2 regions of the Streptomyces sp. NPDC087428 genome follow, and region 2 is predicted to be linked to the other one. Evidence: riboswitches for the same ligand, from Rfam matches in the RefSeq annotation. Region 2 holds a riboswitch; the other holds the start of a gene.
What was found. A riboswitch is a leader RNA that binds a small molecule or an ion and turns the genes downstream of it on or off. The one in region 2 is predicted to bind S-adenosylmethionine.

Region 1 (7,584 bases), on a different contig from region 2:
TTCAACCGCACGGGCGGCATGTGCACGCGCTGCGAGGGCCGGGGCAACGTCTCCGACATCGACCTCACCCAGCTCTACGACGACTCCAAGTCGCTCGCCGAGGGCGCCTTCACCATCCCCGGCTGGAAGTCCGACAGCTTCTGGACCGCCCGCGTCTACACGGAATCGGGCTTCCTCGACCCGGACAAGCCGATCCGCGAGTACACCAAGAAGGAGATGCAGGACTTCCTCTACCGGGAGCCGACCAAGGTCAAGGTCGAAGGCGTCACCCTCACCTACGAGGGACTCGTCCCCCGGATCCAGAAGTCGTTCCTGTCCAAGGACAAGGAAGCGCTGCAACCCCACATCCGGGCGTTCGTGGAGCGGGCGGTCACCTTCACCACCTGCCCCGAGTGCGAGGGCACCCGGCTCAGCGAGGGGGCCAGATCGTCGAAGATCAACCGGATCAGTATCGCCGACGCCTGCGCGATGCAGACCAGTGACCTGGCCGCCTGGATCCGTGACCTCGACGAACCGTCGGTGGCACCCCTGCTCACCGCGCTGGGGCAGACCCTCGACTCGTTCGTGGAGATCGGACTCGGCTACCTCGCGCTCGACCGGCCGTCGGGCACGCTGTCGGGCGGCGAGGCACAGCGCGTCAAGATGATCCGCCATCTCGGATCCTCGCTCACCGACACCACCTACGTCTTCGACGAGCCCACCGCGGGCCTGCACCCCCACGACATCCAGCGGATGAACAACCTGCTGCTGCGCCTGCGGGACAAGGGCAACACGGTGCTCGTCGTGGAGCACAAGCCGGAGACGATCGCGATCGCCGACCACATCGTCGACCTCGGCCCCGGCGCCGGAACAGCGGGCGGAACCGTCTGCTTCGAGGGCGGTGTCGAGGGACTGCGGGCCGGGGACACCGTCACAGGCCGCCATTTCGACGACCGGGCGACCCTCAAGGACACCCTGCGCAAGCCCACCGGCTCGCTGGAGATCCGCGGCGCGCAGGCGAACAACCTGCGCGACGTCGACGTCGACATCCCGCTCGGGGTCCTCACCGTCGTCACCGGCGTCGCCGGCTCCGGCAAGAGCTCCCTGATCCACGGCTCGGTCTCCGGCCTGGACGGGGTGGTGTCGATCGACCAGGGCGCGATCCGCGGCTCGCGACGGAGCAACCCCGCGACGTACACCGGACTGCTCGACCCGATCCGCAAGGCGTTCGCCAGGGCCAACGACGTGAAACCGGGCCTGTTCAGCGCCAACTCCGAGGGCGCCTGCCCCGGTTGCAACGGTGCCGGCGTCATCTACAGCGACCTCGCGATGATGGCGGGTGTCTCCACCGTCTGCGAGGAGTGCGAGGGCAAGCGGTTCCAGGCCTCGGTGCTCGAATACCACCTCGGCGGCCGCGACATCAGCGAGGTGCTCGCCATGTCGGTGACGGAGGCCGAGGAGTTCTTCGGCGACGGCGAGGCGCGCACACCGGCCGCGCACCGCGTCCTGGGCCGGCTCGCCGACGTCGGGCTCGGCTACCTCAGCCTCGGCCAGCCGCTCACCACGCTCTCCGGCGGTGAGCGGCAACGGCTCAAGCTGGCCACGCACATGGGTGAGAAGGGTGGCATCCTCGTCCTCGACGAGCCGACCACCGGCCTTCACCTCGCCGACGTCGAGCAACTGCTCGGCCTGCTCGACCGGCTCGTGGACTCCGGTAAGTCGGTCATCGTGATCGAGCACCACCAGGCGGTCATGGCGCACGCCGACTGGATCGTCGACCTCGGCCCCGGCGCCGGCCACGACGGCGGCAGGCTCGTCTTCGAGGGCACCCCCGCCGACCTCGTGGCCGACCGCTCCACCCTCACCGGCGAGCACCTCGCGGCCTACGTCGGCGCCTGAGGGAGCCGTTGAACAAGAAGTCGACCTGAACGCTGTGTTGAACGAGGTGTGCACCGGGGCCTTCACCGGCCCCGGTGCCCCCGACTACGCGAGCCGGGGGCCGTCGTCCTGCTCCGGCACGTCGGGGAAGGCGGCGTTGTCGCGGAGGCGGCTCACGTACTCCTGGAGCCGAGGGCGGTCGTCGAGTGAGGCCGGGCCGAGACGGACGAGCGCCACCCACAGGTCCACATCCGCGGCCGTCAGCTCCGCGCCCAGTGCGTAAGGCCGCAGGGCGAGAGGGTGATCCAGCAGGTCCAGCGTTGCCGATCGCTCGGCGGGCCCGGCATCCGGGGTGACGTCGCAGTCCAGCAGGTCACGGAGGGCGTCGATGTCCCCGATGAGGCCCGGCGGGCGCAGAGCGGAGGGGCGGGCCTCGTCATGGCCGGACAGCAGGCCCGCGAGGTCGCGCAGGATGTCGGGGGTGTGGTTGCTGACGATCCGTCCGCTCCACCGGTCGCACAGCGCGGGCGCCGTCAGCGGTCCGTCGTAGTGGTGCACCGTCGCCTCGTACGCGCTGCGCAGCGAGGCGAACGCGCCGGGTGTCTCGGTGGGGCTTCCCAGGATCGTGGTGGCGACCGAGTCCTTGAGGCCGAGCAGGCCGAGAGTGATCGAGATGCGGAGCGAGCGCGGACAACTCGCCGACAGGAACAGCTCGTAGCGGTGCGGTGCCGGGTAGAAGCCGCCGGCCAGCCCGACGCCGATCCGGCTGTGGATACGGGAGGGCTGCACGGCAGCCGGGGGACGAGGGTGCGTGGCGCACGGAGCAGGCCCCGGGGAAACCGGGCCGCACGCAATCGAGTTCCCTGTGCCGGAACCCCGCGAACCGGAACCGCGTGAACTGGAACTGCGCGAAACTGTCTCGGGCATGACTCTCCTATGGGAATCCCGGTGGGAATCCCTGCGGGAACGAGGAAGCCACCGCCGCCTTGTGGGCACCAGCGGCCGGATGTGGAACGACTGCGCTCTCGTACCGGTCCGGATGGACCGAGCGGTCCGGTACGCGTCCGGATCTGTCCCGGGCTAGTAAGCGCTGGAGACACGCAGCAGATCGATGTGCAGGCGCCTCGTCAAGCCGTTCCTGGACAATTCCCACCGGTCCCGACTTCGGGGCTCGCGAGACGCGAGACCACGCTTGCCCCGCCACGCCGGCGGGACCCGGTCGTCACCCGGGGCACCCCGTCGCGGTGGAAGGGTTGCCTGCCAGCGGGCCGGGGCCGATAACCGCCTGAGCAGGAGAATCCCGCACCGGAGGCGCTGACAATCGTGACCGTCCATGTCAGTTTCGGTGCGTCACGTGACGCCGTCAAGAAGGCCGCACGGGCCGTCTCGCCTGGTGGTCACCGGCGTTGACATTCGTTTCCGGCCGTGCCTAACTTGCGGCGCGGAACGGTCATGAGCGTCAGCGGAAATCCCTGGTGCGCCGGCCGGCAACCCTCGTACGCGGTGGGGTGCCCAGGTTCGGACCGGACCGGATGACGTTCGGCGGACGTGTAGGCCCCAAGGGGCGGAATGGTGACGGTGAGAGCGATGCACGCAGCTGAGGGGATGGCTGCCTGGCGGTCCCGCGGCCGCGCCCTGCTGCTCTGCGCGGACCGCTCCGTCGACCTTCAGCGCGTCAACAGCGCGCTGTGTACCGCCGCTTCACGCATTCTCTGTCAAGCCTGACGGCATCCCCGGCCTCGCTCTTCCAGGCCTCTTGCCTTCCGGGCCTCTGCTCTCCGCGTTCTTGACGTCCACCGCTGTCGCGGTGCGCCCTCTCCCCGCCCGGCCCCCGTCCCGTGCCGTGTGCCGCGTCCCGCCGATTCGTCCCCGATCGGCGCGGCGTCGCCGCCGTCCGCGGTCCGGACTGTCCGAATCCGCTGGAGCCCTCCGTGAGTGAATCCCCTGGCATCGCTGTGTCCTCCGGATCAGCGCCGCCCGCCGAGGCGGCCCCCCGCCTCCACCCGCCCGCCGCGCCGAAGCCCCTGGCGGCACAGCGGGTCCTTCCCCTGCTGCGCCCCGGCCGCTGGATCATCACAGCCGTCGTCCTCGTGCTGGTCGCCCAGATCATCCACGGCCTGGTGACCAATCCCTTCTACCAGTGGGACCGGTTCTCGTACTGGTTCCTGCGTCCCACGATCCTCGACGGCCTGCTCATCACTCTCGAAGTCACCGTGTACAGCGCCGCTTTGGGTCTGCTCGGCGGCGTGCTTCTGGCGCTGGCCAGGCTCTCCCCGAGCCCCGTGCTGCGTGCGGTCAGCTGGGGCTACACCTGGCTGTTCCGATCGGTGCCGCTGATCGTGGTCCTGCTGTTCCTCTACAACTTCAGCGCGCTCTACCGGACGCTGAGCATCGGAGTGCCGTTCGGCCCGGCGTTCTTCACCTTCGACGAGTCCCGCCTCGCCACCGACATGGCCGTCGCCGTCATCGGCCTGAGCCTCAATGAGGCGGCGTACGCCTCCGAAGTGGTCCGCGGCGGCATCCTCTCCGTCGACCAGGGCCAGCACGAGGCGGCCTCGGCCCTCGGACTCCCGAGGCGCTACCAGTTCGCGAAGATCGTGTTCCCGCAGGCCCTGCGCTCCATCACCCCGAACTACGTCAACCAGCTGATCGGGCTGATCAAGGGCACCTCGCTGGTCTTCTACGTCTCGCTGCTCGACCTGTTCGGCTCCGTGCAGAGCATGGGCAGCAGTTACCCCGGCGACATCGTGCCGCTGCTGCTGGTGGCCACCGTCTGGTACCTGATTCTCACCAGCGTCGTGTCCGTCATCCAGTTCTACGTCGAGCGGTACTACTCGCGGGGCGCGCTGCGCACCCTGCCGCTGACCCCGTTGCAGAAGCTGCGGACCGGCCTCGGTGATCTGCGGGCCCGGGTCCGGAAGGAGACGGCGATATGAGCGCCGAGACGACCGGGAATACCGGGACGGCCGAGAAGGCGGCGGCCGGTACGGCTGGGACGGAGGAGACCGGCGGAGTGCTCGCGGTACGCCCCGCCGCGGTCGAGGTGCACGATGTGCACAAGTGGTACGGAACCCAACGCGTTCTGGAAGGTGTGGCGTTGACGGTGCGCCCCGGCGAGGTCACGGTCGTCCTCGGACCGTCCGGGTCCGGCAAATCCACGCTCCTGCGGGTGATCAACCACCTGGAGAAGCCCGAGATCGGCCATGTCAGCCTGAACGGTGAGCTGATCGGCGTACGCAGACACCGCGGTCGCCTCAAGGAGCTGAGCGAGCGGGCCATCCTGGCGCAGCGCAGCCAGATCGGCTTCGTCTTCCAGAACTTCAATCTCTTCCCGCACCTGACCGTGCTGGACAACGTGGCCGCGGCTCCGGTGGCGACCGGAAAGCTGACCAGGCCGGAGGCGAGGGAACTGGCCCGCGGCCTCCTCGCCCGGGTGGGTCTCGCGGACCGGACCGCCGCCTACCCCCGGCAGTTGTCCGGTGGGCAGCAGCAGCGCGTGGCCATAGCCCGCGCCCTCGCCCTGCGGCCCGGCGTCATCCTCTTCGACGAGCCGACCTCCGCGCTCGACCCCGAGCTGGTCGGCGAGGTGCTGGCCGTGATCAAGGACCTGGCCGGCAGCGGAACCACCCTCCTGGTCGTCACGCACGAGATCGGGTTCGCCCGTGAGGTCGCCGACCGGGTCGTCTTCATGGACGAGGGCCAAATCGTCGAACAGGGCCCGCCCGAGCAGGTGCTGGACCACCCGCAGCACGAGCGGACCAGAGACTTCCTGAGCAAGGTGCTCTGATCCCGGCACCTCTCACCCAACACTTCTGATCCCGTCACCCGCTCCACGGCCAGACCTCATCCGTACGCCCTCACCGCACCCGACAAGGACAGCCACCATGCGCACTCTCACCCGCACCCCCTCTCTCAGCCGCCGCCGCAGATTCCTCCGCGGTGTCACCGCCGCCGCGGCCGTCGCCTCTCTCGCCGCCGGGCTCGCCGCGTGCGGCGGTGCGGGCGACGCCGCGACCAGGACCGACAACGCGCCGGCCGGATCGGTCACCATCGGCGCACTCTCCAACGGCGCGGCCAAGGAGACCCAGCTCAAGGTGTCCGAGGTGAAGTCGATCAGCGCCGGGCTCCCCAAGTCGATCGCCGAGAAAGGCACGTTGGTGATCGGCTTGGGCGCGCTGCCTGCCGGGTACCCTCCGCTGGTATACGTGGGGGAGGACCAGAAGACCTTCACCGGCGCCGAACCCGACCTCGGCCGGCTGATCGCCGCGGTTCTCGGGCTCAGGCCGGAGATGAAGAACTCCACCTGGGAGAACATGTTCGTCGGCATCGACAGCGGCAAGTTCGACGTGGCCCTGTCGAATGTCACCGACACCGAGGAACGCAAGAAGAAGTACGAATTCGCCTCCTACCGGGCGGACAACCTCGCCTTCGAGGCGCTGAAGAAGAGCACCTGGAACTTCGACGGCGACTACCGCAACCTGGCAGGCAAGACCGTCTCCGTCAGCGCCGGCACCAATCAGGAGCGGATCCTGCTGGAGTGGAAGGCGAAGCTGGCGAAGGAGGGCAAGAAGCTCACCGTCAAGTACTACCAGGACGGCAACGCCACGGCCCTGGCGCTGTCCAGCGGGAAGATCGACTCCTCTTTCGGCCCCAATCCCGGTATCGCTTACCACATCACCCAGAACGCCAGGACCACCGCACCCACGCGTAGCGCGGGCCAGTTCTCCGGCGCCGGCGCGACGCTCCAGGGGCTCATCGCCGCCACGTCGAAGAAGGGCAGTGGACTGGCGAAGCCCATCGCCGCCGCGATCAACCACCTGATCAAGAACGGCCAGTACGCCAAGTGGCTCGCCGCCTGGAACCTCTCCGACGAGGCCGTCCCCACCTCCCTGGTCGACCCGCCCGGACTGCCGCTCGACAACTCCTGACCCGCGTCCGCGTTCAGATCCGCATTCACTTCCACGCCCGCGCATCTGCCGCCGGACCGCGCTGCCATGAGCCGCCGCCGTCCCGGCCGCCTTCCGGATACGGAGACCCCGCACCGCCATGTCGACCAGCGTCCATCACGCCCCGCCCCCGGTCCCGACGGAACCGCACATCCTGGACAACGCCGCCTGGGCCGCGCTGAGCGGTCCGCACGCCGGCCTCGCCGAGCGCGTGGGCCGGGCCGCCCGCTACCCCACGGACATCTCCCCGTTCAGCGCCCTCGACGACCCCGCCGACCCCCGGGCCTGGGCCGATCTGGCCGCACTGGTCGGACCCGGCACCGCCACCCCGGTCTCCGGAGCCCTGGAGGTGCCCGACGGCTGGACGATCGAGCGCGGCGGCGACGGCGTTCAGCTCATCGCCACCGCGCTGCACGCCGAACCCGCCCCCGAGGCGGAACGGCTCGGACCCGCCGACGTACCCGAGATCCTCGACCTGGTCGCCCTCACCGAGCCGGGCCCCTTCCTGCCCCGCACCATCGAACTGGGCAGCTACCTGGGCATCCGGGACGGCGGACGGCTGATCGCCCTGGCCGGCGAACGCCTGCGCCCGCCGGGCTGGACGGAGATCAGCGCCGTCTGCACCCACCCGGACCACCGCGGCCGCGGCCTGGCCACCCGGCTGGTCCGCGCGGTCGCGGCGGGCATCAGGGAACGCGGGGACACCCCCTTCCTCCACGCGGCCGCGAGCAACACCCACGCCATCCGGCTCTACGAGTCGATCGGCTTCACCCTGCGCCGC
Region 2 (7,584 bases):
TCTTCACGGGCGCGTTCCGCAAGCCGCGTGAGATCAACTGGCTGTTCGGCTTCCTGCTGTTCGTGCTCGGTATGTTCACCGGCTTCACCGGCTACTCGCTCCCGGACGACCTGCTCTCGGGTACGGGTGTCCGGTTCATGCAGGGCGCGATCCTGTCCATGCCGATCGTCGGCACGTACCTGTCGATGTTCCTGTTCGGCGGGGAGTTCCCGGGCGGCGATGTCATCGCCCGGTTCTACTCGGTCCACATCCTGCTGCTGCCCGGCATCATGATGGGGCTGCTGGTGGCGCACCTGATCCTGGTCTTCTACCACAAGCACACGCAGTTCGCGGGTCCCGGCCGGACCAACAAGAACGTGGTCGGCATGCCGCTGCTGCCGGTGTACATGGCGAAGGCCGGAGGGTTCTTCTTCCTGGTCTTCGGCGTCATCGCCGCCATCTCGGGCATCGCCTCGATCAACCCGATCTGGGCCATCGGGCCCTACCGCCCGGACCAGGTGTCCACCGGCGCGCAGCCCGACTGGTACATGGGGTTCTCCGAGGGCCTGATCCGTGTGATGCCGGGCTGGGAGATCAACCTCTGGGGCCACACGCTGGTCCTGGGTGTGCTCGTGCCGCTCATGATCTTCCCGCTGGTGCTGGTCGCGATCGCCGTGTACCCGTTCGTCGAGTCCTGGGTCACCGGGGACAAGCGCGAGCACCACATCCTGGACCGGCCGCGCAACGCGCCGACGCGCACCGCCTTCGGCGTCGCGTGGATCACGTGGTACTTCGTACTGCTGGTCGGTGGTGGCAACGACCTCTGGGCCACGCACTTCCATCTGTCGATCAACTCGATCACCTGGTTCGTGCGGATCGCGTTCTTCGTCGCTCCCGTCCTGGCGTTCATCGCCACCAAGCGGATCTGCCTCGGCCTTCAGCGCCGGGACAAGGAGAAGGTGCTGCACGGGCGCGAGTCCGGGCTCATCAAGCGCCTGCCGCACGGTGAGTTCGTCGAGGTCCACGAGCCGCTGTCGCAGGGTCAGCTGCACACCCTCACCGCGCACGAGCAGTACACGCCGGTCGAGATCGGCCCGCTGGTCGACGAGAACGGCGTCAAGCGCAAGGTGTCGCCGGTGGAGAAGCTGCGGGCCAGGCTCAGCAAGGGCTACTACGGCGAGAACAACCAGATCGTCAAGCCTTCCGCCGAGGAGTACAAGGAGATCACCGACGGCCACGGCCACCACTGATCACCTGAACTGATCGCCACAGCAGGAGCCCCGCCCATCCATACGATGGACGGGGCTCTTCGCTGTCCCCGGCGCTCGATAGGGTGGTCACATCCCCTTATCGGCTGTGGACCCCAGGAGCGGACCATGAACGTTGTGACCCCGGTCGGCGGCGACAGCGTGGCGGCTCGTTCCTGGCCCGGCGTGCTGACCCCGCTGCTGCGCGGCGAGGACCTGAGCGCCGACGACACCGCGTGGGCGATGGACCGCATCATGAGCGGTGAGGCGACCGACGTGCAGATCGCCGGCTTCGCGGTCGCCCTGCGCGCCAAGGGCGAGACCGTCACGGAGGTCACCGGTCTGGTCCGTGCGATGTACGAGCACGCCACCACCATCCACGTGCCCGGCCGTACGGTCGACATCGTCGGCACCGGCGGCGACATGGCCAAGACGGTCAACATCTCCACCATGTCCGCGATCGTGGTGGCGGGGGCCGGGGCCAAGGTCGTCAAGCACGGCAACCGCGCCTCCTCCTCGGCCAGCGGCTCCTCCGATGTCCTGGGCAAGCTCGGCGTCAACCTGGATCTGTCGCCGCAGCGCGTGGTCGAGGTGGCCGAGGAAGCGGGCATCACCTTCTGCTTCGCGGTGAAGTTCCACCCCGCCCTGCGGTACGCGGCGAAGGCACGGTCGGAGCTGGGCGCCCCGACCACCTTCAACATCCTCGGTCCGCTCACCAATCCGGCCCAGGTCCGCTCCCAGGCCATCGGCGTCGCCGACCTGCGGATGGCGCCCATCGTCGCGGGCGTGCTCGCCGAACGCGGCAACTCCGCGCTGGTCTTCCGCGGCGACGACGGCCTGGACGAGCTGACCACCACCGCGACCTCCCGGGTCTGGGTGGCCCGGGACGGCGTCGTGCGCGAGCAGGCCTTCGACCCGCGCGACGTCGGCCTGGAACTGGTGCCGGTGGAAGCGCTGCGCGGCGCCGACGCCTCGTACAACGCCGATGTGGCCCGCCGCCTGCTGGCCGGTGAGAAGGGCCCGGTACGGGACGCCGTCCTGCTCAACTCGGCGGCGGCCCTGGTCGCGCTGGACCAGGGGGAGGGCACGCTCACCGAGCAGCTCGCCGCCGGTATCGCGAAGGCCGCCGAGTCCATCGACTCCGGGTCCGCCGGCCGGGTGCTGGAGAGATGGGTCAGGGCGAGCAACGCCTGACCGTGCGGAAGGTGAGGCAGGGCGCAGTCCAGATCATGGACTGCGCCTTGCGCGTTCCGGTACGTATGGCAAGATGCTGGGCAGGTCATGAGTGACAGCGACTACGGCCCCGGCCCGCTGTCCGGCAACCCTCCGTCCGTGGCGGGGTGCCCCGGGTGAAGACCAGGCCGTAGGCAGCGAGGTCTGCGGCAAGCGCGGACCCCTCGACGTCGTAGACGTCCACCCGTGGGGTCCTGGTCCTCAGGGAGCCTCTGTGAGCAAGCGAATGCGATAGGGCTTTTCGGCCCTCCTCCGCACACCCTCTTTTCTTCCCTCCGTGCTGCCGCGTACCCGCAGGCACGCGGAATTCGCCTGCCTGTTACGGGAGTCCGTCATGTCTGTCTTCACCGCTGCCGCCGACCAGTCCATTTGTACCCCTCTGCCGGTTCTGGGCAAGGATGTGACGGTTCCGCTGGTGACCGGCGGTGAGGTCGTCTACGCCGCCCTCGACTACGCCGCCAGCGCCCCGGCCCTGCAACGGGTGTGGGACGACGTCGCCGCGTACGCGCCGTACTACGGCAGCGTCCACCGCGGCGCCGGCTACCTCTCGCAGCTCTCCACGGACCTCTTCGAGTCCAGCCGCGTCACCGTCGCGGAGTTCCTCGGCTGCCGCGCCGACGACCAGGTGATCTTCACCCGGTCGACCACGGACTCGCTCAACCTGCTGGCCGCCGCGGTCCCCGCCGACTGCCAGGTGTTCGTCTTCGAGACCGAGCACCACGCGTCCCTGCTGCCCTGGCGCGACGCCCGGGTGACCTACCTGAACGCCCCGCGCACCCCCGCCCAGGCCGTCGCCACGCTGGAGCGGGCCCTCGCGGACCGTGACCCCTACGGCCCCGCGCTGGTCTGCGTCACCGGCGCCTCCAACGTCACCGGTGAGCTGTGGCCGGTCAAGGAGCTCGCCGCCGCCGCGCACGCCCACGGCGCGCGGATCGTGCTGGACGCCGCGCAACTGGCCCCGCACCACCCCGTCGACATCACCGAGCTGGACGTGGACTGGGTCGCCTTCTCCGGACACAAGCTGTACGCGCCGTTCGGCTCCGGCGTCCTGGCCGGCCGCTCCGACTGGCTGCGCGACGCCGCGCCCTACCTGGCCGGCGGCGGCGCCTCCCGCAAGGTCGCCCGGCGCGCCGACGGCGCAGTGGACGTCGAGTGGCACACCACCGCCGCCCGCCACGAGGCCGGTTCCCCCAACGTCATCGGCGTCTACTCCATCGCCTCCGCCTGCAAGGCGCTCACCGAGGCCGGATTCGACGGCCTGGTCGCCCGGGAGCAGCGGCTCGTCACCGCGGTCCGCGCCGGCCTCGCCGAGGTCCCCGAGGTCAAGGTGCTCTCGCTGTTCGGCGACGACGCCCCGCGGGTCGGCGTCATCTCCTTCGTGGTGGAGGGCTGGAACAGCTCGCACTTCGCCGCGGCGCTCTCCGCCGAGTACGGCATCGGGGTGCGCGACGGGCTGTTCTGCGCCCACCCGCTGGTGCGCACCCTGCTCGGCAGCGACCCGCAGGACATCGGTGAGTGCGGTGCGCCGGAGGCCGAGCCGGGCGAGAGGTCGCTCAACGCGATCCGGGTCAGCTTCGGTGCCGGTACGCCGGACGAGCACATCGAGCGCTTCGTGCGGGCGGTCAAGGAGCTGGTGAGCGAGGGCGCCCAGTGGAAGTACCGCACCGAGGACGGCCGTTGCGTCCCGGACCGGGGTACCGCCCAGCTCTGAGGGTCGTGAAACACGTTCGGCCGGGTACGGACAGCTGTCCGTACCCGGCCGAACGGATGTACCTATGCGTCCAGACCGATGGCGAAGGCCGCCTCCAGGTCGTGCTGCGAGTACGTACGGAACGCCACGTGGGTGTCGGTCCCCTCGACGCCGGGGATCTTGCTGATCCGGCCGGGGATGACGTCGGCCAGATCGTCGTGCTTGGCCACCCGGACCATGGCGATCAGGTCGTAGGTACCGGTGACCGAGAAGACCTCGCTGACGCTGTCCAGCGCCGCGACGGCCTCGGCGATCTCGGGGATCCGGTCCACGCTGGTTTTGATGAGCACGATCGCGGTGATCACGGCTGGCTTTCTCCCTCGGTGGCCGTGGCTGGAGATCTCACTCTAGGGCCTCGTGTCCTGGCCCCACGCCGATAGCGCCCCCAGGCGTAGAGGAAGCCGATGGCGAAGCCGACCACATGGGAGAGATAGGCCACGCCGGGGCCGCTGCCCGCGCCCTCTGCGGCCAGCCACTGCAGCACGAACCAGAAGATCAGCACGATCCAGGCGGGGAAGCGCAGCGGCAGGAAGAGCAGGAACGGGAACACGCTGGTGACCCGGGCCCGGGGGAAGAGATAGAGGAAGGCGCCCAGCACCGCCGAGATCGCCCCCGACGCGCCGACGAGTGTCTGGTCGGACGTGGCGTGCGCGGCCGCGTAGGCGAGCAGGGCGAGGTAGCCGCAGCCGAGGTAGAAGAACGCGAACTCGGTGTGGCCCATGCGCTCCTCGGCCATCGCTCCGAACACGTACAGGAACAGTATGTTGCCGAGCAGGTGCAGCCAGCTGCCGTGTACGAAGAGCGCGGTCAGCGGGGTGAGCAGGGCGTGGGCGGAGCCGTCCCACAGTTCGCTCGGGATCACGCCCCAGCGCTCGAAGTACCCGGCCTGGGCGGACAGCAGGGCGTCCGCGCTGCCGTACACCGGGGCGAGCCCGGAGAGCGGGCTGATCGCGAAGACCACGCAGCACAGGGCGATGAGGGCGTAGGTCACCGGCGGCCCGCCCGAGGTGGCCGCCCGCAGGAGTCTGCCGGCCGCAGCCCGCCGATCGGTCATGAACAGAGCATGACTCAAGCGGAGGGAACCGGACAGAGCGCCTCGCCGTGCCGGTGGTATGCGACGAGGCCGTAGGGTTACGGCAGGACATCCGCAGTTCGACGGCGCACCGCGAAGATCCTTATGTGGCAGCACGAGGCCCGACGAAAGAGGACGCAACGATGACGACGGTTCCCCAGCCGACCGAGGCGACCCGCTGGCGCTGCACGCTCTGCGGAAACCTCACGCGATTCGACGTGACGCGCTCCTCCAAGGTCGTCGAATACGTCCATCTCGACCTGGCCGGGGAATCGAGCGTCGAAGAACGCGAGGTGGTCAGTGAGACCATCGAGTCGGTGCGCTGTCGTTGGTGCAACGCGGTGGATCAGATCGAGCTGGTGGACAGGCCGGGTGCCGACTCCTGACGGGGCCGTGCGGACATAGAGTTTGAGGTGACGGATGGTGGAGCAGCCCGCTGGCGGCGCCGCGTCGGCCGATGCGGCCGACGATGCCGTGGAGGTGCTCGACCGTCCGCTGCCCGAAGGCGTACGGCGTCGGGTCGTCGCGCTGGTCTCGGACGCGTTCGGCGGCCTCACGGTCACCGAACTCCCGGCTCAGCTCAGACAGTACGCCCGTTTCACGCCGACCCGGCGTGCGAAGTTCGCCGGGAACGCGATGGCGGCCGCCCTGGAGAGCGACGCGTCGTTCCGCCGGCGCATCGGTGAACGGCTGAGGGAGACCCAGCCGGAGCTGAGTGCCGCCCTGGAGGCGGGCTCGCCGCCCGCCGCCGCCGACCCCGTCGATGTGGCCGCCGCGGCCTATGTGCTGCGTCCGGTGGGCTGGGTGAAGCTCCTCGCCGCCGCCGGTGAGGAGGCCGAGCGGGCCGGCGCCGAGCGGGCGGACGAGGAGACCCGGCGCGAACTGGAGCGGCTGCGCGAGGAGCTCGTCCAGGCCCGCGCCCAGACGAGGAGCGAGACCGAACGGCTCCGCACCGACCTCGACGCGGCCCGCAAGGAGGCCGAGTCGCTCCAGCGCAAACTGCGCAGCGCGGCCAGCGAGGTGAAGCGCGGCGAGGCGGCGCTGCGCCGGGGCAGGGCCGAGAGCGACGCCGTACGGGCAGAGGCGGCCGTCCAGGTGTCCGCGGCGGAGAGCGAGACCCGGAGGCTGCGGGCGCGGCTCAGCGAGGCGGAGGCGTCCGTCGAGGCGGGGCGCCGGGCCGCGCGCGAGGGGCGGTCGGTCGAGGACATGCGGCTGCGGCTGCTGCTCGACACGGTGCTCGAAGCGGCCGGCGGACTGCGCCGCGAACTGGCGCTGCCGCCCTCCTCGATGCGTCCCGCGGACACCGTCGACGCCGTCGAGCCGGGCCGGATGTCGCCCAAGGACGTTGCCGCCAGAGCCCTTTCCGACACCGATCCGGCGCTGCTGGACCAACTGCTCGCGCTGCCGCAGGCGCATCTGATCGTGGACGGCTACAACGTCACCAAGACCGGCTATCCGCAGATGCCGCTGGAGAAGCAGCGGCTGCGGCTGCTGGGCGGTCTGTCGGTGCTCGCCGCCCAGACGGGCGCCGAGATGACCTGCGTCTTCGACGGGGCCGAGCTGGCCGCTCCGGTGCTGCTCGCGCCGCCTCGTGGGGTGCGGGTGCTGTTCAGCAAGGCGGGGGTCACCGCGGACGAGCTGATCCGGCAGTTGGCGCGCGCCGAACCGTCCGGACGGCCCGTCGTGGTGGTCTCCACCGACCGCGAGGTGGCCGACGGAGTGGCGAAGGCGGGGGCCAGGCCCGTTGCGTCCCTCTTGCTCCTGAAGCGGCTTTCGCGCGTTTAGCGAGACTTGTTGCGGCTTGCCGGAAATTACGGAACGGGCCGTCAATTCACCGCTACACGCAGTGTGGTGTGGGTAAAGAAGTACCGGCTGTGACGAGATTTTTCCTGCGAGGATTTGAACTGATCACAGGATGGTCACTATGGTCGGGCCTCGAACCTTCGCACGGTTGATCACCCATCCGGGGTGGCAGTGAAGGAACCGCCGAGTCCGTGATCCCCACGGAGCCGGGGATTCATGTCCCCCACAGCCCGGTAGGCGGCTCGAGGAAGAAGGAGCTCGCCTTCGTGGCGTCCCACCGTCGTCCCAAGAATCCGAGCCGCGCCCGTGTGACCGTGCTCACCGCGACCGCCGCCGCAGCCGTGGCCCTGACCTCCCAGGCCGCTCACGCCGACCCCAAGCCGACCAAGAGCGAGGTCAAGGCGGAGGTCGACAAGCTCTACCACGAGGCGGAGACGGCCACCGAGCAGTACAGCGGGGCCAAGGAGAAGCAGGAGAAGCTGGAGAAGCAGGTCGGCGCG

Region 1: it holds a riboswitch for S-adenosylmethionine, as region 2 does, so the genes downstream of both, ACIO3R_RS10905 (amino acid ABC transporter permease) here and ACIO3R_RS05585 (aminotransferase class V-fold PLP-dependent enzyme) in region 2, are expected to answer to the same signal.

The regions. Positions count from the first base shown of each region.
Region 1 covers NZ_JBIUXR010000004.1:307,012-314,595, reverse strand. The annotation lists gene ACIO3R_RS10920 (ATP-binding cassette domain-containing protein) at 1-1,878, shown strand, start outside; gene ACIO3R_RS10915 (cell envelope biogenesis protein OmpA) at 1,963-2,646, opposite strand; gene ACIO3R_RS10910 (putative leader peptide) at 2,938-2,988, opposite strand; SAM riboswitch class IV at 3,041-3,186, opposite strand; SAM riboswitch class IV at 3,306-3,448, shown strand; gene ACIO3R_RS10905 (amino acid ABC transporter permease) at 3,789-4,793, shown strand; gene ACIO3R_RS10900 (amino acid ABC transporter ATP-binding protein) at 4,790-5,644, shown strand; gene ACIO3R_RS10895 (transporter substrate-binding domain-containing protein) at 5,742-6,785, shown strand; gene ACIO3R_RS10890 (GNAT family N-acetyltransferase) at 6,904-7,584, shown strand, end outside.
Region 2 covers NZ_JBIUXR010000002.1:404,421-412,004, reverse strand. The annotation lists gene ACIO3R_RS05595 (cytochrome bc complex cytochrome b subunit) at 1-1,229, shown strand, start outside; gene trpD (anthranilate phosphoribosyltransferase) at 1,356-2,420, shown strand; SAM riboswitch class IV at 2,504-2,621, shown strand; gene ACIO3R_RS05585 (aminotransferase class V-fold PLP-dependent enzyme) at 2,794-4,170, shown strand; gene ACIO3R_RS05580 (Lrp/AsnC family transcriptional regulator) at 4,233-4,514, opposite strand; gene ACIO3R_RS05575 (rhomboid family intramembrane serine protease) at 4,511-5,263, opposite strand; gene ACIO3R_RS05570 (hypothetical protein) at 5,425-5,667, shown strand; gene ACIO3R_RS05565 (NYN domain-containing protein) at 5,702-7,066, shown strand; gene ACIO3R_RS05560 (NlpC/P60 family protein) at 7,351-7,584, shown strand, end outside.